2 regions of the Stenotrophomonas sp. 82F1 genome follow, and region 2 is predicted to be linked to the other one. Evidence: riboswitches for the same ligand, from Rfam matches in the RefSeq annotation. Region 2 holds a riboswitch; the other holds the start of a gene.
The links. Region 2 has a riboswitch for glycine ahead of AC13GI_RS12335 (trimeric intracellular cation channel family protein). Riboswitches for the same ligand answer to the same signal wherever they lie in the genome.
Positions count from the first base shown of each region.

Region 1 (12,054 bases), on a different contig from region 2:
AACGCCGTGCTGTACACCGATCATTTCCTGAGCAAGACCATCGGCACGCTGCAGGGCCTGCAGGATTACGACACGGCGATGATCTACCTGTCCGACCACGGTGAGTCGCTGGGCGAAAAGGGCCTGTACCTGCACGGCGTGCCATACGCGATCGCACCGGCCGAGCAGACCCGGGTACCGATGACGATGTGGTTCTCACCAGGCTTCGCCAGCAGCCGCGGGCTGGACCTGCAATGCGTGCGCAAGCGCGCGGCCAGCTACACCGACCACGACAACCTGTTCCCGTCGGTGCTGGGGCTGATGCAGGTGAAGACCTCGCTGTATGAGCGTGATCGCGACCTGTTCGCCAACTGCGAGAGTTAGGGTTTGTCGGCAGGGCTGCGCCCTGCACCCGCAGAGGCCTTCAGGCAACGGCAACGGCCGAAGCAACAGCAAAGGCTGGTTTCCTGTGGGATGGCGGGGCGGTGTCGGAGTGCGGGGACGCCGCAAGTACGTCCCTGTAGGCTTGGCAGCCGCATCCATGCCGCGGACACTCCCGCCACCGGCCCCACCCCGCCTTCGACAGTTGGCCGCAATCTGTCAGGCCATCTCTCGGGGTCAGATCCGTTTTCCGGAGGAAAACGGATCTGACCCCGTTTTTATTGTCGATACCTGACAGATGTGTCGACCAAGGTCGACACCCACCAACAGCCGCGGCGATCTGTCAGAGGTGGGGCGGTGTGGGCTTGCAGGACCGTTGGCGCCATGGATGGCGCCATCGAGCCCCCAGGGATGGGTTTACGGCGTGTCCTGCAAGCCCACACCGCCCCGCCAAACCAAAGATGGCCGGCTCTTGCTGTTGCTCCGGCTTTTGACGTTGCTTGAAGGCCTCTGCGGGTGCAGGGCGCAGCCCTGCCGACCTTTGCCACTTGCGGTGGCAAGCCCTGCCCACTAGCCTTCGGCGGTCGTTCACCACCCAAGGACCGCCCGTGAAACACCGTCATCTCCTGCTGGCCGCGGCAATCGCCGCCGCTACGCTGGCCCTGGCCGCCTGCAAGAAGGAAGCAGCCCCAGGCACCGACACCGCCAGCAGCAGCGCACCGGCCGGCGAAACCGCTGACCAGTTCGTGGCCCGCATCAATGCCGAGTTCAAGGCGGCCTACCCGGAGATGACCTCGGCCCAGTGGCTGTCCTCCACCTACATCAACAGTGATTCAGAGCGCATCGCGGCCAAGGCCAACGAGCGTTCGCTGACCCAGCTCAACAGCTGGATCGAGCAGGCCGGCGCGTTCGACGGCAAGCCGATGAGCGAGGACAGCAAGCGCGCGATCCACCTGCTGAAGCTGATGTCGTCGATGCCGGCGCCGCGCGACCCGGCCAAGCTGGCCGAGCTGACCCAGATCGCCACCCGCATGGAAGGCAGCTACGGCGCAGGCAAGTACTGCACCGACGCCAACGATCCGAACTCCTGCCGCCAGCTGGGCGAGCTGGAGCAGGTGCTGGCGCGCAGCCGCGATTACGACCAGCAGCTCGATGCCTGGCAGGGCTGGCACAGCACCACCAAGAGCATGCGCGGTGATTACCAGAAGTTCGTCGGCCTGGTGAACGAAGGTGCCAAGGGCATGGGCTTCACCGATGCCGGGCAGATGTGGCGCAGTGGCTATGACATGCCGCCGGAGCAGATCGGCCCGGAAACCGATCGCCTGTGGGAACAGGTCAAACCGATGTACGAGCAGCTGCACTGCTATGCGCGCGGCAAGCTGGACAAGACCTATGGCAAGGACAAGGCCGAGGTGGGCAACGGCCTGATCGCCGCGCACCTGATGGGCAACATGTGGCAGCAGGACTGGTCCAACCTGTGGGACCAGCTGGAACCGTACCCGGGTGCCGGCAGCCTGGACATCACCGCGGCACTGGAAAAGCAGTACCAGACCAACCTGAGCGCGGCGCTGGCCAAGGCCGGCAAGGATGCGAACGTGGCCGCCCAGTACAAGGCGCAGCGCGAAGCCGAACTGCGCACCGCCAAGCAGATGACCGAGCGTGCGCAGGATTTCTACGTGTCGCTGGGCATGCCGTCGTTGCCGCAGTCGTACTGGGACAAGACCCAGTTCATCAAGCCCGATGACCGCGACGTGGTCTGCCACGCCAGTGCCTGGGACATGAACATGGAAGGCGACGTGCGCACCAAGATGTGCATCAAGCCCAACGAAGAGAACTTCACCACCATCTACCACGAGCTGGGCCACATCTATTACGACCTGGCCTACAACCCGTTGCCGCCGCTGTTCCAGGGCGGTGCCAACGATGGCTTCCATGAAGCGATCGGCGACACCATCGTGCTGGCGATGACGCCGAAGTACCTCAGCTCGATCGGGCTGGTCGACGCGCCGACCGAAAGCCGCGAGGCGGTCATCAACAACCAGATGCGCATGGCGCTGTCGGGCGTGTCGTTCCTGCCGTTCGGGCTGATGATCGACCGCTGGCGCTGGGGCGTGTTCGATGGTTCGATCACCGCGGACAACTACAACAAGGCCTGGTGGGACCTGAAGGCCAAGTACCAGGGCGTGGCACCGGCCAGCACCCGTGGCGAGGAGTTCTTCGACCCGGGTGCCAAGTACCACGTGCCGGGCAACACCCCGTACACCCGCTACTTCCTGGCGCGCATCCTGCAGTTCCAGTTCTACAAGGGCCTGTGCGATGCCGCCGGCTTCAAGGGCCCGCTGCACGAGTGCACCTTCTACGGCAACAAGGAAGCGGGGCAGAAGTACTGGGCGATGCTGAGCAAGGGCGCCAGCCAGCCGTGGCAGGCCACGCTGAAGGAACTGACCGGCTCGGACAAGCTCGATGCCGGCCCGATGATCGAGTACTTCAGCCCGGTCAATGCCTGGTTGAAGCAACAGAACGAAGGCCAGATGTGCGGCTGGCAGGCCAGCGCGGCACCGGCAGCGACGGCGAAATGAAAGAAGGGGCGGGTCCGCGAGGATCCGCCCCTTTCCAGGTGTTGTAGAGCCGAGCCATGCTCGGCTTACCGTGCGCAGCACGGTGGAAAAGCAGCCGAGCATGGCTCGGCTCTACAGATTCGGCGCGATCAGTTGCTCTTCTTCGCCGCCAGCTGCGCAGCCAGCGCGGCCTTGAATTCCTCGAAGGTCTGACCCTTCTCGTTGGCTTCGGCCTGCGCCGCATCGCGCAGCGCATCCGAATAGATCAAGCGCACCGGCGTGCCCTGCCGTTCGTGCAGTTCACCGGCCTGCATGATCAGCGCCAGCACCTGCGCCGCACTTTCGCTCTGGCCGGCAATGCGGCCATCCATGCCCAGCACCCATTCGCCATCGCGACGGACGACCCCGGCCAGCAGCGTGCGCTGCGTGTCGCGCAGTTCGGCGTGCGGCTCGACGGGCGAGGCGGTGGCGGCGGCCTTGTTGGCAGCCTGCTGTTCCTGGCGACGGCGCTGGTCGCGGCGGGATTTGGAAGAGGTCGACATCGGTGGGGCTTGCATTGCGGGGGCGCAAGGATAACCCACGCCCCCTGCATGCTGGTTCACACCGGTACGGCGTCGGCTCAGTCCAGCACCCGCCCCTGCCGCCAGTAGCCCATGAAGGTGATCGCGCGGCGATCCAGGCCGCAGTCCTTCACCAGATACCGGCGGATCGCCATCACCGCGCCGGCCTCGCCCGCCACCCAGGCATACATCGCGCCGTCTGCGCTGGCGTCAGCCTGCTCCCACAGGATCTGCGCATCGACGTCGATGTCGTCCAGTTCGGCGCCCTCGGCCACGGCCGGGGCTGCCGCCAGCCGCGCCTGCACGGCCTGCAGCAACCGCTGCCCATGGGCCTGTTGCCCGCGCGGCAACCACACCAGTTCGGCCGTGACCGGTGCCTTCAATGGCACCGCATCGCCCGCCTGGGCGATCTCCAGCAGGGCCAGCGTGCGCGGCGGATCGGCCAGCCCGGCCAGTTCCTCAAGGATGCCGGCCACCGCCGGCAATGCGGTCTCATCGGCCACCAGCAACACCTGGCCGACCCCGGCTGGCGGCTTCCATTCCCAGCCTTCGCTGCTGTCCGCGCAGTCAGCGTCGGGGGCCAGCAGCACCACGCGGTCGCCTGGCCGTGCGTGCGTGGCCCAGCGCGAGGCCGGTCCGGTCTCGCCATGCAGCACGAAGTCGACGTCGACCTCGCAGTCGCCGGCGCGCAGTTGGCGGAGGGTAAAGGTGCGCATCGGCGGCCGCGCGTCATCGGGCAGTGCGCGGTAACGGGCGTACCAGTCGTCGCCGCTGGGCACGTCCGGCGCGTCCTGGCCGGGCAAGGGGAAGAACACCTTGATGCGTTGGTCCGGGCCTTCGGTCTTCATGCGCGCCACGTCTGCGCCGGTGAACACCATGCGGTCCAGGGAAGGAGAAAGAACGCGGCGCTCCTTCAGCGCCACCTCGAGCAGGCGGTAGGTCTGCTGCGCAGCCATGGGATACCTCATGCGACGACATCGGGATGGCTGGCTGTCGTGCATCCACGAACCGGCTTGCTGGAAACCCCAGCCTAGTCCCTGCGCGCAGCGTCGCAAGGGGGCGCTGCGTGATGCTGTGCCCTACCCCTGCGCGACGCTCAAAGCGTCGTGCCGGCTGCCTCTGCTGCGCGCTCGCGCTGGTGCTCCCAGTACCAGAACACGAAGCCGGCCGCGAAGAAGGCCGCCTGCCCCAGTGCCAGATGCAGCGGGCTGTCGTGCAGCAGTGGCGATACCACGCCCGCCACCACGGTGCTGATCATCAGCTGCACGAACGCCTGCAGCGACGAGGCCAGGCCGCGCTGCAGCGGATACATGTCCAGCACCGCCAGCGCCAGGATCGGGAAGATCAGCGCCATGCCCATGCCGCCGAGGAAGATCGGCATCACCGCCCACGGCAACGCGAACTGCGGCGCGAGGCTGACATAGCCGATGTTCAACACGGCAGAGACCGCACACAAGGTGAAGCCCAGGGCCACCTGCCGCGTCGGTGTGCTGTGCCCGGCCATGCGCCCGGACAGGAACGAACCGGTGGTCATGCCGCCGATGGTGGGAATGAACAGCCAGGCAAAGCCGCCTTCACCCAGATGCAGGTGCTGCATCACGATCGCCGGCGCCGAGGAGATGTACAGGAAGATGCCGCCGAAGCCGATGCTGCCGGCAAGCGCCAGGCGCAGGAAACGCGGGTTGAAGCCGATGCGCACGTAGTCGCGCATCAACGTGCGTGGCGACAGTGCAACCCGTGCCTGCGCCGGATGGGTTTCCGGCAGGAAGCGCGCGGTGGCCGCCAGCAGCACCAGCGCGAATACCACCAGGAACCAGAAGATCAGCGGCCAGCCGGCACCACTGAGCAGGATCCAGCCGCCGATGATCGGCGCGATGGCCGGGGCGATGCCGAACAGCATCGACACCTGGCTCATCAGCCGCTGCGCGTCGTGGCCGTGGTACAGGTCGCGGATCACCGCGCGGCCGACGATCATGCCGACACCGGCAGACAGGCCCTGCAGCGCGCGGAACGCCAGCAGCGTGGTCAGGTCGGTGGACAACGCGCAGCCCACCGAGGCGCCGACGAAGATCACCAGGCCGCCGAGGATCACCCGCTTGCGCCCCCACGCATCGGACAGCGGGCCGTGGGCCAGGCTCATCAGGCCGTAGAACAGCAGGTAGACGCTGATGGTCTGCTGCACAGCCACCTCGTCCACCGCCAGGCGCTGGGCCAGCTGCGGAAACGCAGGAAAGATGGTGTCGATCGAGAACGGACCGAACATGGCCAGACCAGCGAGCAACAGGGCCATGCGGCGGGTGGAAGGAGCAACAGCGGCGGTCATCGGGCAAGCGTCCGGCAGGGCCATGCGTGACACGCACGGCGGGCGCCGATCCCCTGCGGCAGGGACGGCGCCAGATGAATACGAGAATCCGACCATCATAGGTGGGGAATGCGTGCGACGCCATGCACGGGTGCACAGAACGCACGCCCGGGCCATCGGCCATTCAGGCCTGTGAGGCCGCTCCGGGCCACCGTCGGGCGCCGGCAAGAGGCTATAATCGGCGGGCAACACGGTGGGAGAAGCAGTTCACCGCTGCCGAAGGCGCAACGCCCGTAATCGCTCAGGCCCGATACCACCCGTAACAGAACTCTGGAGAGACCGGTTCGATCCGGCGCCGAAGGGGCACGAAGCTGCGGTTTTCCGCGCTTTTAAACTCTCAGGCAAAAGGACAGAGGGGCGCCCGCAGACCGCCGACCGGCGGCTTGTGCCCGTGCGTGTGCCCTTTCCTGACGGATCCTTCGCCATGTCCCAGAACACCCCTTCCCTGCGTGAGCTCGAGCACCATTCGGCGTTCGTCGAGCGCCACATCGGCCCCAACGATGCCGAGATCGCGCAGATGCTCGGCGTCATCGGCCACGCATCGCTGGATGCGATGACCGATGCCATCGTCCCGGCCAAGATCAAGTCGCCGGCACCGCTGGCGCTGCCGGAGTCGATCACCGAAGTGCAGGCGCTGGCGAAGATCCGCGCGATCGCCGACAAGAACACCGTGCTGCGCAGCTTCATCGGCCAGGGCTACTACGGCACCCACACGCCGAACGTGATCCTGCGCAACATCCTGGAAAACCCCGCCTGGTACACCGCCTACACCCCGTACCAGGCGGAAATCTCGCAGGGCCGCATGGAAGCGCTGATCAACTTCCAGACCCTGTGCGCCGACCTGACCGGCATGGAAATCGCCAACGCCTCGCTGCTGGACGAAGCCACTGCCGCTGCTGAAGCGATGACCCTGGCCAAGCGCTCGGCCAAGTCGAAGTCGGACACCTTCTTCGTGCACGATGCCGTGCACCCGCAGACGCTGGAACTGCTGCGTACCCGCGCCGAGCCCATGGGCATCGTGCTGCGCGTGGGCACCCCGGCCGAAGCGCTGGAAGCGGAAGCCTTCGGCCTGCTGCTGCAGTACCCGGATACCTTCGGCCAGGTCGGCGACTACAAGGCGCTGGTCGATGCCGTGCACGCGCGCGGCGGGCTGGTGGCCGTGGCCACCGACCTGCTGGCCCTGACCCTGCTGGCCGCCCCGGGCGAATGGGGTGCGGACATCGTGGTCGGCAACAGCCAGCGTTTCGGCGTGCCGTTCGGCTTCGGTGGCCCGCATGCGGCGTTCATGGCCTGCCGTGACGCCTACAAGCGTTCGATGCCGGGCCGTCTGATCGGTGTCTCGATCGACGCGCAGGGCAATCCGGCCTACCGCCTGACCCTGCAGACCCGCGAGCAGCACATCCGCCGCGAGAAGGCCACCTCCAACATCTGTACCGCACAGGTGCTGCTGGCGGTGATGGCCTCGATGTACGCCGTCTACCACGGTCCGGAAGGCCTGACCCGCATCGCCCGCCGCACCCATCGCCTGGCCGCGATCCTGGCCAGCGCGCTGCGCACCGCCGGTGTGCAGGTCGGCGCCGACTTCTTCGACACGCTGCACGTGACCGGTGTCGACGCCGACGCGATCCATGCCAAGGCCCGTGCGGCCGGCTACAACCTGCGTGCGATCGACAGCAGCTCGGTGGGCATCAGCCTGGACGAGACCACCACCCGCGCCGACATCGTCGCTGTCGGCGCGCTGTTCGGTGCCAGCGTTGATGTGGACGCACTGGATGCCAGCACCGCCGACGCGCTGCCGGCCGGCCTGCTGCGCCAGTCCGCGTTCCTGACCCACCCGGTGTTCAACACCCACCACAGCGAGCACGAACTGCTGCGCTACCTGCGTTCGCTGGCCGACAAGGACCTGGCGATGGACCGCACGATGATCCCGCTGGGCTCGTGCACCATGAAGCTCAACGCCACCGCCGAGATGATCCCGGTGACCTGGCCGGAGTTCTCGCAGATCCACCCGCTGGTGCCGGCCGAGCAGGCGCTGGGCTACAAGGAACTGATCGATTCGCTGGAAGCAATGCTGGTCGAGTGCACCGGCTACGACGCCGTCAGCCTGCAGCCGAACTCCGGCGCGCAGGGCGAGTACGCCGGCCTGCTGGCGATCCGCGCCTACCACCGCTCGCGCGGCGAAGATCACCGTGACATCTGCCTGATTCCGGATTCGGCGCACGGCACCAACCCGGCCTCGGCACAGATGTGCGGCATGAAGGTCGTGGTCACCAAGACCGATGCCAACGGCAATGTCGACGTCGAGGACATCCGCCTCAACGCCGAGAAGTACAGCGACCGCCTGGCCGCGATCATGATGACCTACCCGTCCACGCACGGCGTGTTCGAGGAAGAGGTGGTGGAGATCTGCGAGATCATCCACAAGCATGGCGGCCAGGTGTACACCGACGGTGCCAACATGAACGCCCTGGTCGGCGTGGCCAAGCCGGGCAAGTGGGGTTCGGATGTTTCGCACCTGAACCTGCACAAGACCTTCTGCATCCCGCACGGCGGCGGCGGCCCGGGCGTTGGCCCGTGTGCGGTCAAGTCGCACCTTGCCCCGTTCCTGCCGGGCAAGCTGGGTGACAACGGTCCGGTCGGTATGGTCAGCGCCGCCAGCTTCGGCAGCGCCTCGATCCTGCCGATCAGCTGGATGTACATCGCGATGATGGGCACCGAAGGCCTGCGCAAGGCCACCCAGGTCGCCCAGCTCAACGCCAACTACATCGCCAAGCGCCTGGCCCCGCACTTCAAGACCCTGTACACCGGCCGCAACGGCCTGGTCGCGCACGAGTGCATCCTCGACGTGCGTCCGCTGGAGAAGACCAGCGGCATCGGTGCCGAAGACGTGGCCAAGCGCCTGATCGACTTCGGCTTCCATGCCCCGACCCTGAGCTTCCCGGTGGCCGGCACGCTGATGGTCGAGCCGACCGAAAGCGAATCGCTGCACGAGCTGGACCGCTTCATCGACGCGATGATCCAGATCCGCGAAGAGATCACCGCGATCGAAGACGGCCGCCTGGACCGCGAGGACAACCCGCTGAAGAACGCGCCGCACACGGCCACGGCAGTGACCGCCAGCGAATGGACCCACGCCTACCCGCGTGAACTGGCCGCCTTCCCGCTGCCGAGCCTGAAGCTGCAGAAGTACTGGCCGCCGGTGGCCCGCGTCGACAACGTGTACGGCGACAAGAACGTGATGTGCGCCTGCATCCCGGTCGATGCCTACAAGGACGATGAAGTCGAGGCGTAAGCCTTCGCGGCATCGGTAACAGAACGGCCCGCGCAAGCGGGCCGTTTTCGTTTCCATCCACGCATGGCGTGGATCTACTGGAGAGTGCGCCATGGCAGGTAGTAGATCCACGCCATGCGTGGATGCTTTGCCATCACGGATCCGGCACCTGCCCCAGGCTCAACTGCCACGACACGCCGAAACGGTCCTGCACCCAGCCGTAGCGGCTGCTGAACTCGTAGTCGCCCACCGGCATCAGCCAATGCCCGCCGTCGCCCAGCACGCGCGCGGCACGTTCGAACGATTCGACACCCGCACATTCCACGAACAGCGACATCGAAGGCGTGAACGTGAAGTCGTGCACATCCAGGCTGTCGAAGCACAGGTAGTGGGTGCCGCCGAGCAGGAAAATGGCCTGGCGGACCTGACCGGGTACGCCCGCACCCGCCCCGTCCGGATGGCGCTGCAGGGCCAGCAGGCGGAATTCGGCGAAGGCTTCGGCGTAGAGGGCCAGCGCGGCTTCGGCCTGGCCGGTGAACATCAGGAAGGGACGGCTGCGCAACATGCGGTGCTCCCGTTCGTCGGGCCGGTGATGGCCCACGCGATCAGGATGGCACGGCCGATGTATGCCTGCTGTAGAGCCGAGCCCATGCGCGGCCAGCGACTACGCAGACAGCAGCCGACCATAGGGTCGGCTCTACAGGATCAGGCCTCGCGCATGCGCCGGGCGATGGCGCTGCTGGCCGCGATGGTCGCCGTCAGCGCGACCATCGACAGGAACTGCAGGCGCGTATGCGCTTCACTCAGCAGCAGGCCGAAGATCAACGCCAGGATCGCCAGCGCGCAGACGGTCAGCCACGGGAAGCCGGCCATGCGGAACGGCAGGCGCGTGCCCAGGCGGTCGGCGCGACGGCGCAGCACCAGCTGCGAGATCAGCGACAGCGTCCACACCAGCAGGCAGGTGGAACCGACGATGTTCAGCAGCACCGGCAACACCTTGTCCGGGAACAGCAGTTCCATGATGGTGGCAGCGAAACCGAACAGGACGCTGGCCAGCACCGCGATCACCGGCACCTGGCGCGGGTCGGTCCAGCCCAGCACGGCCGGTGCTTCGCGGCGTTGCGCCAGCGAATACATCATGCGCGAGGCGCCGTAGAGATTGGCGTTGAGCGCCGACAGCAGGGCGATCACCGCGATCAGGGTGATGGCCGTGGCTGCCCCCGGGATATTGGCGACATCGAGAACCGCAGCGAACGGCGACTTCAGCGCTTCGCTGGTCCACGGCACCACGGCGATGATCACGCTCAGCGAACCGATGTAGAACACCAGGATGCGCCAGGCCACGGTGCGGATGGCACGGGCGATGCTGCGCTCGGGGTCTTCGGTCTCCGCCGCCGCGACGGCCACGATCTCGGTGCCGCCGAAGGCGAACACCACCACCAGCAGCGCCGCACCGATACCGGCCAGGCCCTTCGGCGCGAAGCCGCCGTGCTCGGTGAAGTTGCTCAGGCCCGGCGAGGCCACCTGCGGCAGCCAGCCCATCAGCAGCGCCACGCCAACGGCGATGAAGGCCAGGATCGCCGCCACTTTGAGGATGGCGAACCAGAATTCGAACTCACCGAAGTTCTTCACCCCGAGCAGGTTGATCGCGGTGAAGAACAGCATGAACGCCAGTGCCGCCATCGGTACCGGCACCACCGGCCAGACCGTGGCCAGCAATCCGGCCGCGCCCACCGCCTCGGCGGCGATGACGATGACCAGCTGCACCCACCACAGCCAACCCACGGTGGCGCCGGCGGTGGCGCCCATGGCATCGGCCGCATACACCGAGAACGCACCGCTGGTCGGCTTGGCGGCGGCCATTTCGCCCAGTGCGTTCATCACGATGATCACCAGCGCACCGGCCACCAGGTAGGACACCAGCACCGCCGGGCCGGCCGCCTGCACGCCTACGCCGGAGCCGAGGAACAGGCCGGCGCCAATGGCGCTGCCCAGCCCCATCATGATCAGCTGGCGTGGCTTGAGCGAATGGCCGAGGCGGGAGGGCGAAGCGGTCTGATCGGGGGTGGCGGGCATCGGCAGGGCTGGCGGCGGCGACAAGGGCGACACCTTACCGTGTCCAGCCGCCGCGGGGATAGGCACAGCGCAGCAGGCAACTCAGGCCGGTACCGGCTCGCCGACATTGCCACCAATACGGGCCCGATAGGCGCGTGGTGAGAAACCGGTTTCAGCCTTGAACTTGCGGGTGAACGCGCTCTGGTCGCTGAAACCGCAGGCCTGGCCGATGCAGGCGATGCTCTCGTTGCCATGCAGCAGGTGCATGGCCATCTGGATCCGCAGCCGGGTCAGCACCTGCTGCGGGGTCATCTGGAACACCTTGCGGAAGCTGCGCTCCAGCTTGGACAACGAAAAACCGGTGATGTCCAGCAGGGTCTGCATCCGCACGTTCTCGGCGTAGTGCGTATTGAGGTGCGCCAGGGCCAGCCGCAGCTGCTCGTACTGGGTGCCCAGGCTGTCCTTCTGGCCGAGGTCGCGGGAGATGCCGATCAGCCCTTCCACCTGCCCGTCGACCACCAGCGGGCGCTTGCAGGTCAGGCACCAGCCCGGTTCGCGGTTGGCGAACAGGTGCAGCTCCATCAGGTTCTCGATCACCTCGCCGGACAGCACGCGGGCGTCCTGGTCGACATAGTCCGCACTCAGGCCGGTGGGGTAGATCTCGGCTGCGGTGCGGCCGATCACGTCCTTGCGCGCACGCAGGCCCAGCCGTCGCAGCATGGTCTGGTTGACGTAGGTGTAGCGGCCCTGGCGGTCCTTCATGAAGAACAGCACGTCCGGAATGGCGTCGAACAGGGCTTCGATGTCGGCGGGTTCGACTCGCATGCGGCAAGCATACCCGAGCCGCCGATTTGTCTGCGCGTTCACTCCCACGGGACCCTGCATTAA
Region 1 covers NZ_JBSPUD010000017.1:9,280-21,333, forward strand. Annotated here, with positions in the region: gene AC13GI_RS15525 (phosphoethanolamine transferase) at 1-363, shown strand, start outside; gene AC13GI_RS15530 (M2 family metallopeptidase) at 969-2,939, shown strand; gene AC13GI_RS15535 (hypothetical protein) at 3,068-3,460, opposite strand; gene AC13GI_RS15540 (siderophore-interacting protein) at 3,538-4,434, opposite strand; gene AC13GI_RS15545 (multidrug effflux MFS transporter) at 4,575-5,801, opposite strand; glycine riboswitch at 6,101-6,203, shown strand; gene gcvP (aminomethyl-transferring glycine dehydrogenase) at 6,265-9,132, shown strand; gene AC13GI_RS15555 (VOC family protein) at 9,266-9,676, opposite strand; gene AC13GI_RS15560 (amino acid permease) at 9,817-11,187, opposite strand; gene AC13GI_RS15565 (AraC family transcriptional regulator) at 11,269-11,991, opposite strand.
Region 1: linked by a shared signal. The riboswitch ahead of gcvP (aminomethyl-transferring glycine dehydrogenase) and the one ahead of AC13GI_RS12335 (trimeric intracellular cation channel family protein) in region 2 are both predicted to bind glycine.

Region 2 (12,054 bases):
TTCTTGTCATCGCGCGCGCTCTCGATCACCCGGATCAGATCGCGCAGCTGCACTTCCTCGGCACCGTTGTCACCAACGGCCTTGGCCAGCGCGCGGCTGACCGGATCGGCGCTGTACTGCTCGACCAGGCGGCCTTCCGGCGCGATCACCAGGGTGGTGCGGTCCTGCAGCGATTTGCTGGCACCTGCGCCCATGCCAGCAGCGACGATGAACATCACCAGCACCAGCAGCAACAGGCCGAAGAACACCAGGTTGAGGATCAACCGGCGGGTGAAATTCATCACGTCCCACAGCCCGATGAAGAAGCTGGCGACTGGATTGCGGTTCGCCGGGGGCAGCGGCGGCACGGGTTGGTTCATGGAGCACTCCGGATGGCTTCTTGCCGTGGTGACAGCATAGCCGGTGCCGCGTGAGGCAGCATCGGACACAAGTCAGGGGATCGCCGGTCACGGTTGCCCTGGACCGGCGTGATGTCAGGCCAGCGTGGACTGGCCGATGCGCTTGCTGCTGCGGCTCAGGCGCCAGCCCATCAGGATTGCCGCCGCGGTCAGGCCCACGATCAGGCCGATCCACATGCCCTGCGGGCCCATGCCCAGGCCAAGGCCGAGGCCGGCGCCCAGCGGCATGCCCAGGCCCCAATAGGCGAACATGGCGATGAACATCGGCACGCGGGTGTCCTTCAGTCCGCGCAGCGCGCCGGCCGACAGCACCTGGATGCCATCGGGGAACTGGAAGGTGGCCGCGTACAGCAGCAGGGTCGAGGCCAGCCCGGCCACGGCCAGGTCGTTGGTGTAGACACCGACGATGGCGTCGTGGCCAAACAGCAGCGCCGCCGCCGACAGCGTCTGCGTACCCATGATGATCGCGTAGCCGGCCCACGCCGCGCGGCGCACGCCGAAGCCATCGCCACGGCCGACCGCATGGCCGACCCGCACGGTGGTCGCCTCGGCCACACCCATCGGGATCATGAAGCACAGCTGCGCCACGTTGATCGCGATCTGGTGCGCGGCCGCTTCATTGGCGCCCAGGCGACCGATCAGCAATGCGGTGACGATGAACAGACCACCTTCCATCAGCACGGTGATGCCGATCGGCAGGCCGGTGCGCAGCAGGTCCCAGATCGCTGACCAGCGCGGTCCCTCGAAATGCGAGAACAGCTGCAGGTGGACAAAGCGCTTGGTGAACCACAGGTAGGTACCGAAGGCGATCGCCTGCAGCCACATCATCACCGCCGAGGCGATGCCCAGGCCTTCGGCGCCCATTTCCGGGAAGCCCAGCTTGCCGTTGGCCAGCACGTAGCCCATCGGCGCCAGTACCAGCAGGCCGCCAAAACCAAGCAGCATGGTCGGCAGCGTCCAATGCATGCCTTCACTGAGATAGCGCATGCAGAAGTACAGCGTCAGCGCCGGGCCACCCCAGCGCACCGCATGCAGGAACGCCGTTGCGCCGGGCACGATATCCGGCGCGATGCCGAAGGCCGGCAGCAGCGGCGGCACCACGGTGAGGAAGGTGAACATGATCAGGCCCAGGCCCAGCGCCAGCCACAGCGCCTGCCGGAACAGCGGGCCGATCTCGCGCTCACGGCCGGCGCCATGCAGCTGCGACACCGAGGCGGTGAGTGAGATCAGCGTACCGATCGGGATCAGCATCGGCAGCCACAGCAGCGCAGTGCCGATGGTCACTGCGGCCAGGGTGGAGGTCGCATGGTGGCCGGCAATCACGTTGTCGACGAAGGAGATCAGACCGGTGGAGACGTGCCCGAGCACAAGCGGCAGGGCAAGCAGACCGGTAGCGCCGACTTCCTTGCTGAAGCGCGGCGTGGAGGTTGCAGTAGACATAAGGTGCTTGACGCGAACTACGGTTGCGCGCGAAGGGCACAGGCACCGGGTTGCGGCCGGCCATCTTACGCGCGCTGGGCGGTCATTCCCATGACTGCCCCATGAAGGGGACGGAGGGAATCAAGTCGTATCAGGCACAGTCGGGCCAGAAATGACGTAGTTCCCTCCCTCCCCTTTTGCTTACTGCCCGGCCTGGCGCTTGAGCCAGGTGTCGCGTTCGGCGGCAGGGACGGTGAGGAATGCGCTGCGTACGCTGTCGCGTTCCTGCGGCGGTGTGCGCTGGGCGACCAGGGCCAACTGCGCCAGCTGCGCCGGGCTCAGCTGGCGCAGCACGGCAAGGACCGCGTCGCGCTGTTGCGGCGGCACGAAGCCGAACAGGCCATGCAGCTTGGGAAATTCAGCACCCAGTTGCGGGCCCAGCCGCCAGCCTTCGCGGAAGGCCTGGTCCTGTGCCTGGAACCGCGTGCGCAGGCGCTGCTGCTGATCGACCGGCAACGCGGCGAAGCGGGCGGCGGCCTGGCGGATGCGTTCGCGCTCCCCCTCTGGCAGTGCCCGCCACGCGGCGTAGTCGCTGCGACGCTGGCGTTGCTGGGCGGGATCGAGCTGCGCGAATGCCGCCGCCGCAGTGGGCGCGGGCGCAGCCGCCGACGGTGTTGCCGAGGGTGCTGGCAGCGGTACGTTCACTGATTGCGGAGCGGCAGCCAGCGACAGCGGCATGGCCAGCAGCAGGCCGGCGAAGAGGTGCTTATTCATCGGCAGCCGAGGTTTCCAGCGCTGCGCCGACCGGCTCCGGGCGGGTCGGCTTGGGTTGTGATTCGTCCACCGGCAACGGGCCACCGGCGGCACTCCAGGCATGCATGTCGGCCTCGGCCAGCAGCGGGTAATCGCGGTCGGCCAGCATGGCGGCATCTTCGCTGGCCTGCGTATCGCTGCCCGCAGTGGGGCGCACATCGCTGGCGGGCAGCGGCTCGACGGTGACCGGTCCGGCCTCGCCCACCACGCCCTCGGGGAGCGGGCCATCGGCGGTCAGCGCACGGCCCTGCCAGTGGCGCCAGCCCAGCGCGGCCAACAGCAGCACCGCCACGGTGATCAACAGGATCACCGGGCCACGCCAGCGCGGCTTGGCATTGGCGCGGCGACGCTTGCCGCTGGCGGGCGCGCGTTCGTCGCGCGGCGGTGCACGCCAGCTGGAAGCAGGCGCCTGGTTGTTGGCCGCTGGCGCGGACGGTTGCTGCAGCTGCTGCAGGCGCTTGGCCGGCAGGTCGCGGATACGCAGCTGCACCTGTTCGGCCAGGGTCCGCCATGCAGCGGCGTCGGGCTGGCCAGTGGCGTCGCGTGGGCAGGCCGTGGCCAGCAGGCCTTGGTAGCCCTCCTCGTCGACATCCAGAACGCGTGTGGCGATGCCCTCGTCCAGGCTGCCGCCCACCCGCAGCAGCAGGGCCAGCCGCGGCAGGGGGGCCATGTCGCCCAGCGCGGCCAGCGACGGCGGCCACTGGCCGGTGGCCGGCTCTCGCAGTGCCTGGCGCTGGCCCAGCAGGGTCCAGAAGCGGCCGGGCCACTGCGCCATCGGCAGGTCGCTGGCGACCGCGGCGAAGGCACGCATCACCGCCACCAGCGTCTGCTCGGCACGGGCGGGGTCACCGCACTGCAGCTCGGCCACGACCAGGGCACGGCGTTCGACGCCACGCAGAAATGCCGACAGCGCGCCGGCCGCGGTCGAGGAAACAGGGGCGGGCACAGCCGTCATCGGTCACTCCAAAGGTCTGCCGGCATGATAGCGGCAGCCCATCGCTGCCCGGCAGGACTTGCGATTGCAGACGCTTTCTGCTGCAGGTTGTGCACAGCACCACGCGGGAACCGGGCCATTCCTCGATGAATGGCTGAATTCACCCTGTTTCAGCAATGTTTCACACTTAAGTTGTTGATTTTCATTGCATTTAAAGTGTGGCTATTTTTTGACCAACCCAAGCGTGAGGCCGTCGCCATCGGCCTCATGCGGCGCCACGAGCCGCTAACGCACAGACTTATCCACAGAAGATGTGGATAAGACTGAATCTCCAATAGACACCGATATTTAGGTGACATTTATGATTCGCTGGAGGGCATGCCAGTCGCATCTGCCTCTGCCATGCGCCCTCGCACGGGCCGTTACACTGAGTCGATGCTCGCCCCTGAATCCGGCCCTGTCCCGACCCTGCAGGTCGCCCTGCCCGTCCCCCTGCCGCGCCTGTTCGATTACCTGCCGCCGCAGGGCGAGGGCCCGACGGTGGCGATCGGCTGCCGGCTGAAGGTGCCGTTCGGCAACCGCGAACTGATCGGCGTGGTGGCCGGCCACGGGCAGGCCGAGGACAGCCAGGGGCTGCGCCAGGCGCTGGCCTGGTGTGACGTGGCGCCGCTGCTGCAGGGTGAGCTGTGGCAGAGCCTGCAGTGGCTGGTCCGCTATACCCACGCCCCGCTGGGCGAGGTAGTGAGCACCGCCCTGCCCGGCCCGCTACGGCACGGCGAGCCGCTGCCCGATACCCATCACTGGGGCTGGCAGCTGACACCGGAGGGCCATGCCCAGCGCGAAAAGCTGCGCGCCGGCAGCCGACCACGGCAATTGGCCGAGCTGCTGGCCGAGGCGGTGGTGGACGAAGATGTCCTGTCCGCGCGCATGCCGGACTGGCGGGTGGCCGCACGCAGCCTGGGCAAGCGCGAGCTGGCCGAGCGCATCGCCTTGAGCGTGGCGCCGCAGCACGCTCAGCCCCTGCCCGGCCCCACCCTCAATGCGGAGCAGGCCGAGGCCGTGGCCGCGATCACCGCCGCCGAAAGCTTCCAGGCCTTCCTGCTGGACGGGGTGACCGGCAGCGGCAAGACCGAGGTCTACCTGCAGGCGATTATTCATTGCCTGGCGCAGGGCAGGCAGGCGCTGGTGCTGGTGCCCGAGATCGGCCTGACCCCGCAGACCCTGGCACGCTTCCGCGGCCGTCTCGGCATTGCCGTGCACGCGCTGCACTCGGGGCTGACCGACAACGAGCGCGCGCGGGTCTGGGCCGCGGCCTCGCGCGGCGAAGCACGGGTGATCGTGGGTACGCGTTCGGCGGTGTTCATCCCGCTGCCGCAGCCGGGCCTGCTGATCGTCGACGAAGAGCACGACGGCAGCTACAAGCAGCAGGACGGCATCCGCTACCACGCACGCGATTTCGCATTGGTGCGGGCCAAGGCGCAGGGCGTTCCGGTACTGCTGGGCAGCGCCACGCCCTCATTGGAAACCCTGCACAACGCCTACGCCGGCCGCTATGCGCACCTGCGCCTGAAGCAGCGCGCCGGTGATGCCCGACCGCCGCGCGTGCGCATCCTCGATGTGCGCAAGCGTCCGCTGCGCGATGGCCTTTCCGCCGACGTACTGGCCGGCATCGGCGAACACCTGCAGCGTGGCCAGCAGGTGCTGGTGTTCAAGAACCGGCGCGGCTATGCGCCGGTGCTGCTGTGCCACGACTGCGGCTGGACCGCGCCCTGCAACCGCTGCGATGCACCGATGACCGTGCATGGCGGTGGTCGTCGCCTGCAATGCCATCACTGTGGTGCGCGGCAGCCGGCGCCGTTGGCCTGCCCCGCCTGTGGCAGCCTGGCGCTGCAGCCGCAGGGCATCGGCACAGAGCGGCTGGAAGAACACCTGGTCAGTGCCTTCGCCGAGTTCCCGGTGGTACGCATCGACCGCGGCACCACCGCCCGTCGCGATGCGCTGGAGCAGCAGCTGGCCAAGCTGGGCAACGAGCCCGGCATCCTGGTCGGCACGCAGATCCTGGCCAAGGGCCACGACCTGCCCAAGCTGACCCTGGTGGTGGTGGTGGGCATCGACGAAGGCCTGTTCTCGGCCGATTTCCGCGCCAGCGAAAAACTGGCGCAGCAGCTGATCCAGGTAGCCGGCCGCGCCGGTCGCGCGCGCGATCCGGGCGAAGTGTGGCTGCAGACCCATCACCCGGGTCATCCGCTGCTGGAGACGCTGGTGAACGGTGGCTACCACCCGTTCGCGCAGGCCGAATTGAACCAGCGCGAGGCGGCGGGTTTTCCACCGTTCGCGCACCTGGCGCTGATGCGCGCCGAAGCGCAGCAGCTGGAGCATGCCAATGCCTTCCTGCTGGCTGCGCGGAAACTGCTGGGCGAGCAGAACGTGGTGGAGGCCTATGGGCCGATGCCCGCACCGATGCCACGCCGTGCCGGCTACCAGCGCACGCAGTTGTTGTTGTCGGCAGCGCAGCGGCCACCGCTGCATGGGGTGCTGGCACAGCTGGTGCCGCAGTTGTACGCGCTGCCGGAGGCACGCAAGGTGCGCTGGTCGCTGGATGTGGATCCGACCGACCTGTATTGATCTGGCAGAGCGCTGCCGGGCATGGCTCGGCACTACTGTAGAGCCCTGGATGGCTTGGGGTCGGATCCCTTTTCGCAGAAAAGGGCTCTGACCCCGAACGTCGCCCCTTCGCTTACGTCATCGGTGACATCACGCCGCGCTGGTACGCCGGGCGCTCGCGCAGGCGTGCATACCAGTCGGCCAGGTGCGGCAGGTCCGGGCGCTGGATCGGCAGCTCGAACCACGCGTAGATCAACGAGCCCAGGGCGATGTCACCCATGGCGAATTTCTCGCCCGACAGCCACGGCTGCGTGGCCAGGGTCGCGTTGGGCAGCGCCAGGAAATCACCGGCACGCACGATCGCCGCATTGATGCGCGCCTCATCGCGGTCGGCCGGCGCGGTGCGCATGATCCCCCAGATCAGTTCGGAGTACAGGGGCGCCATCCGCGAGGTGCTCCAGTCCATCCACTTCTCGGCCTGTGCGCGCTCCATCGGATCTTCGGCATACAGCGTGCCCAGCGAATAGCGCGCACTGAGGTAGCGCACGATGGTGTTCGATTCCCACAGCGGCAGGCCGTGGTCTTCGATCACCGGCACCAGCCCGTTCGGGTTCATCGCCACATACTCCGGCGACTGCGTGCCACCGTGGCTGCCACCCACTTCGATGGACTCGTACGGCAGGCCGATTTCCTCGGCACACCACAGCACCTTGCGGACGTTGCTGGAATTGCGGCGACCCCAGATCTTCAACATGCGGATTTCCTTGCGTGCAGCGCTGCGCCAAGCGGGCGCGGAGCCGCTACGATACGCCGATCCACAAGGAGAAATGGCATGACCGCATGGGATGCAGTGAATTACGTTCTGCTGGCAGCAGGGCTGGTGGCGCTGGTGCTCGGGTACCGCCGATCCAACCGCAACATGCTGCTGTGTGCCGGGCTGTTGCTGCTGGCATTCAACGGAGTTGAGGATTTCGCCGATGGCTTTGCTGCGGGCTACGCGGGGTCCGACGCACGCGCGCTGTAGCGCGTGCGGAAAGCAGCCGAGCGTGGCTCGGCCCTGCTTTGCACCGGCGTTTTCCGGCGTTACCGGTTCTTCTTCGGCAGCGCGCGCACGTAGGAGGATTTACCGTCCTTCTTCAGTTCGAACAGACCGATCGCGGCCAGCAGGTCGCTGAGTTTGCCGTAGCCGTAATTGCGCGGATCGAACGAGGCCTGGTTGCCGATCTGGCTGCCGACCGGGCCCAGGTGCGACCAGCCATCCTCGCCCTCTGCCGAGGACACCGCACGCCGCAACATCTTCACCAGACGTGTATCGCTGCGCATTTCCGCGCCGCTCTTGCGCGGGCGCGCATCGTCGCTGCCCGCCTGTTCGCTGGGCGCCTGTTCATTCGATGATGGTTCGTTCGATGCCAGCTCCACATCCTGCACGCTGGCATGGGTCTGGCCCAACGCTTCCAGATAGGTGAACTTCGAGCATGCGTTGACGAAGGGTTCCGGGGTTTTCTTTTCGCCGAAGCCATAGACCTTCACGCCGTCGGTCAGCAGGCGCATCACCATCGGGGTGAAGTCGGCATCGCTGGACACGATCGCGAAGCCATCGAGGTTGCGCGCGTACAGCAGATCCATCGCGTCGATCACCATCGCCATGTCCGACGCGTTCTTGCCCTTGCTGTAGGCAAACTGCTGGATCGGCCGGATCGCGTATTCGTGCAGCACCGCCTCCCACCCTTTCAACCGTGGGCTCTTCCAGTTGCCATAGGCACGGCGCACGTTGGCCACGCCATAGCGGGCGACTTCGGCCAGGACCTCGTCGATCTTCGAGGCCGGCGCATTGTCGGCGTCGATCAACAGGGCGATGCGCTTTTCCGGTTCGCTCATGGACTCCTCACGGGCAGTTGCCTGAACCCGAGTATCGCCGATCCGGATGCACGCTGACGTGACAAGGACCGGCCATGCGAAGATGCCAGGCACTTCCCCCATGCCCCCCTGGAGTGAGTCGATGAGTCGTGATCGCGTCCCCCACCTGGTCGTTGTCGGCGGCGGTTTCGCCGGCCTGTGGGCCACCCGTGCGCTGGCCCGCGAACGCATACGCATCACCCTGGTCGACCGTCGCAACCACCACCTGTTCCAGCCGCTGCTGTACCAGGTGGCCACCGCGGGACTGTCTGCGCCGGATATCGCCGCACCGCTGCGCCACATCCTTGGCCACCAGCGCAACGTGGAGGTGCGGCTGGGCGAAGTGGTGGCCATCGACAAGGAAGCCCGCCAGGTGCGCATGGCCGACGGCAGCACGCTGGACTACGACAGCCTGCTGCTGGCCACCGGCGCCACCCACGCCTACTTCGGCCATGACGAATGGGCCGACGATGCGCCTGGCCTGAAGACACTGGACGATGCCATCGCCCTTCGCCGCAAGCTGCTGCTGGCGTTCGAACGCGCCGAGGCCGAGCCGGACCCGGCAAAGAAAGCCGCATGGCTGAGCTTTGCGGTGGTGGGTGGTGGTCCGACCGGCGTCGAGCTGGCTGGCACCCTCGCTGAAATCGCCCGGCATACGCTGCGCAATGAATTCCGCCACATCGATCCGGCCAGCGCCAAGGTGCGGCTGGTCGAGGCCGGTCCGCGCGTGTTGTCGACCTTCCCTGAAGTGCTTTCGCTGAAGGCACGCCGGCAGCTGGAAAAGCTGGGCGTGGAAGTGATGACCGGCACGCCGGTCAGCCACATCGATGGACAGGGCTTCAAACTGGGCGATCAGTTCGTGCCCGCACGCACCGTGGTCTGGGCCGCCGGCGTGGCCGCCTCGCCATTGGCGCGCACGCTGGACGTGCCGCTGGACCGCGCCGGACGCGTGCCGGTGCAGCCCGACCTGACCCTGCCCGGCCATCCCGACTTGTTCGTGGCCGGCGACCTGGCCGCGCTGAGCCAGGCCAACGGCAAGCCGGTACCGGGCGTGGCCCCGGCCGCCAAGCAGATGGGCAAGCACGTGGCGGAAACGCTTCGCGCACGCCTGCACGACAAGCCCGCGCCGGGGCCGTTCAAGTACGCCGACTTCGGCAACCTGGCCACCATCGGCCGCATGGCTGCGATCGTGCACCTGGGCAAGCTGCAGCTGTCCGGTGTGCTGGCCTGGTGGTTCTGGCTGGCCGCGCACGTGTTCTTCCTGATCGGCTTCCGCAACCGCGTCGTGGTGCTGTTGAACTGGGCGGTGGCGTACTGGAGCTACCAGCGCAGCGCGCGCATCATCTTCGGTGATGACCAGGACGACCGGCGACCGAAGCGGTAGGTACTGCCGTGGGTGACCTCTCGACCGACACAGTAGATCCACGCCATGCGTGGATGAATTGCTGTGCAGGCTGCATGGAGCGTAGCCACGCGTGGCGTGGCTCTACTGCTCCATCGGGCCGCTGGGCGCCCGCTCATGTCCGGCAGAAATCTTCGCGATAGGTAGTGCCGCGGGCGCGTCCTCGACCGACACAGTAGATCCACGCCATGCGTGGATGAATTGCTGTGCAGGCTGCATGGAGCGTAGCCACGCGTGGCGTGGCTCTACTTCGGCTTCGGGTACCACAGCGCGTTGACGATGACCCAGCGCTGGTCGAAGCGGCCCATGTGGAAGTAGTCGACGAACCACGGCGTTTCCAGCCGCACCGACGCCGCATTGCCGGTCACGTCCAGTACCGTGCAGCGGCGATCCCATTGATCCTTCGGGGTCTTCAACGCGCCCTGTTTCGTCAACGCAACCAGTTCTTCCTTCGACATCCGGCGCAGGCCGAGGCGTTCGTCGGGCGTATCACCGAGTACCGCGCGCTTGGCCAGGTCCGGGTGCAGGGAACGGGCGACGCGCTGCGGGTCGGCTTCCAGCTGTCCGTCGACGTAGTCGTGGCAGGTCGCTTCGATGGCGGCGATGGTGGTGGCATCGGCAGCGCGGCTTGCCGCTGCGGAAAGCGCGAACAACAGGGCAACGGTGGACATCCGGGTCTCCAGCGCTGAGGGCTGGGCGATCATGGCATGGCCGGATGCGCCCCATCCACGCATGGCGTGGATCTACCGGCGATGTTGTAGAGCCGAGCCCACGCTCGGCTCTACAGAACAGCCTCGGCCGGCGCCTGCAGCCAGGCCAGCTTGCGCTCGCGCGGCTGCTGCTTGAGCTCCCATTCGGCGCGTGAGGCCGCTGCCCTGTCCGGGTATTCACGTACCGCCAAGACCCGCAGCGGCGGGCGCGACCGCGTGTAGCGTGCCCCCTTGCCGGCCTGGTGGGCGGCGAAACGGGCCTGCACGTCGGTGCTGATGCCGGCGTAATAGCTGCCGTCGCGGCATTCGAGCAGGTACAGGAACCACGGGCGGGAAGGCGAAACCATGGTCGGATTATGCCGTGCTGCACTGCAGCGGATATACTGGCGCCCGAATGCAGGAGAGAGGCGCCGCGCTGGCGCCCGCCGAAGGCGCAGGCTCCCATGATCGCTCAGGCCGGTGGGCTGGAATCCCACCAACCATGCATTCGACTCGCCGAGCTGGAGAGAGGTCACCGGGCATGCCCGGGACGATCCGCCGAAGGGGCACGCGGCTCACGCCGCTGAACTCTCAGGCAAAAGGACAGCGGGAGCGGCACCGGTCATCGTCATCCCGTCATTGCGCAGGCAATGGCGGTGGTCGCGCATGGCCGGCCCCACCGCGCCCGGAGCCTGTCCCATGCTGCTGTCCATCATCTACCTGATCGCCATTTCCGCCGAAGCCATGACCGGTGCCCTGTCTGCGGGCCGCCGCCGCATGGACCTGTTCGGGGTGGTCATGATCGCCTGCGTCACCGCCCTCGGTGGCGGTTCGCTGCGCGACATCCTGCTCGGTCACTATCCGCTGGGCTGGGTGAAGCACCCCGAGTACCTGGGCTTCACCGTGTGCGCGGCGCTGATCGCCACCTGGGTAGCGCGCTGGATGCATCACTTCCGCCGCACCTTCCTGGTGCTGGACGGGCTGGGCCTGATCGCCTTCACCCTGATCGGCTGCTCGATCGCGCGCGAGGCCGGCCATGCGCTGCCGATCGTGCTGATCGCCGGCATGCTCACTGGCGCCTTCGGCGGCGTGCTGCGCGACATCCTCTGCAACGAGGTGCCGCTGATCTTCCAGAAAGAGCTGTACGCGATCATCTCGCTGCTGACCGGTGCGGTGTATCTGCTGTTGCTGCATTGGGGCGTGGCCGATGCCACGGCGATCCTGTGCTGCCTGGGCGGAGGGTTCGCGGTGCGCCTGCTGGCGATCCACTACCGCTGGGAAATGCCGAAGTTCGTGTACCACGACGAAGTGCATTGACCCCTTGACGGTACTGCCGGCCGCTGGCCGGCATTTCCGGCTGGGCTGCATGACCAAGGTCACGCGGCGACGGCCCACGTAAACCGCTACCATTGGCGCCCCGTCGCACGCGCGACGGCATCCAGCCACGCCGCGTCCGCGGCCCCGCCAGACAATCCCCCTCCCCCGCTGCCCGTGGCCCTTCGTGGTGCCGACGGGCCCGCATGACCCTGCGTGCGCGCAGGGCGCAGGATGCCCCATGTCTGTCGCCGAAAACTCCCGCTTTCGCCGTGCCCGCCCGCTGTTGGTCGTTGCCGGCCTTGCCCTTGTCGCTGGCCTGGCGTGGTGGCTGTGGCCGCAGGCCGAGGCGGACGGTGGCGAACAAGCTGGTGCCGGCAAGGCAGTGCCGGTACGCATCGCCCGCGCCAGTGCCGAACCACTGGTGCTGCGGATGAAGGCGGTTGGTACGGTCACCCCGCTGCACAGCGTGGTGGTGCGCAGCCGCGTGGATGGCGAGCTGATGCGCCTGCATTTCCAGGAGGGTCAGCAGGTCAAGGCCGGTGACCTGCTGGCGCAGATCGATCCCCGCCCCTACCAGGTGAA
Region 2 covers NZ_JBSPUD010000011.1:21,844-33,897, reverse strand. Annotated here, with positions in the region: gene sppA (signal peptide peptidase SppA) at 1-359, opposite strand, end outside; gene AC13GI_RS12385 (MATE family efflux transporter) at 474-1,838, opposite strand; gene AC13GI_RS12380 (DUF3106 domain-containing protein) at 2,019-2,591, opposite strand; gene AC13GI_RS12375 (hypothetical protein) at 2,584-3,585, opposite strand; gene AC13GI_RS12370 (primosomal protein N') at 4,000-6,189, shown strand; gene AC13GI_RS12365 (glutathione S-transferase family protein) at 6,302-6,922, opposite strand; gene AC13GI_RS12360 (hypothetical protein) at 7,001-7,192, shown strand; gene AC13GI_RS12355 (NYN domain-containing protein) at 7,252-8,046, opposite strand; gene AC13GI_RS12350 (NAD(P)/FAD-dependent oxidoreductase) at 8,168-9,448, shown strand; gene AC13GI_RS12345 (nuclear transport factor 2 family protein) at 9,712-10,137, opposite strand; gene AC13GI_RS12340 (GIY-YIG nuclease family protein) at 10,248-10,523, opposite strand; glycine riboswitch at 10,564-10,653, shown strand; glycine riboswitch at 10,667-10,772, shown strand; gene AC13GI_RS12335 (trimeric intracellular cation channel family protein) at 10,855-11,472, shown strand; gene AC13GI_RS12330 (MdtA/MuxA family multidrug efflux RND transporter periplasmic adaptor subunit) at 11,711-12,054, shown strand, end outside.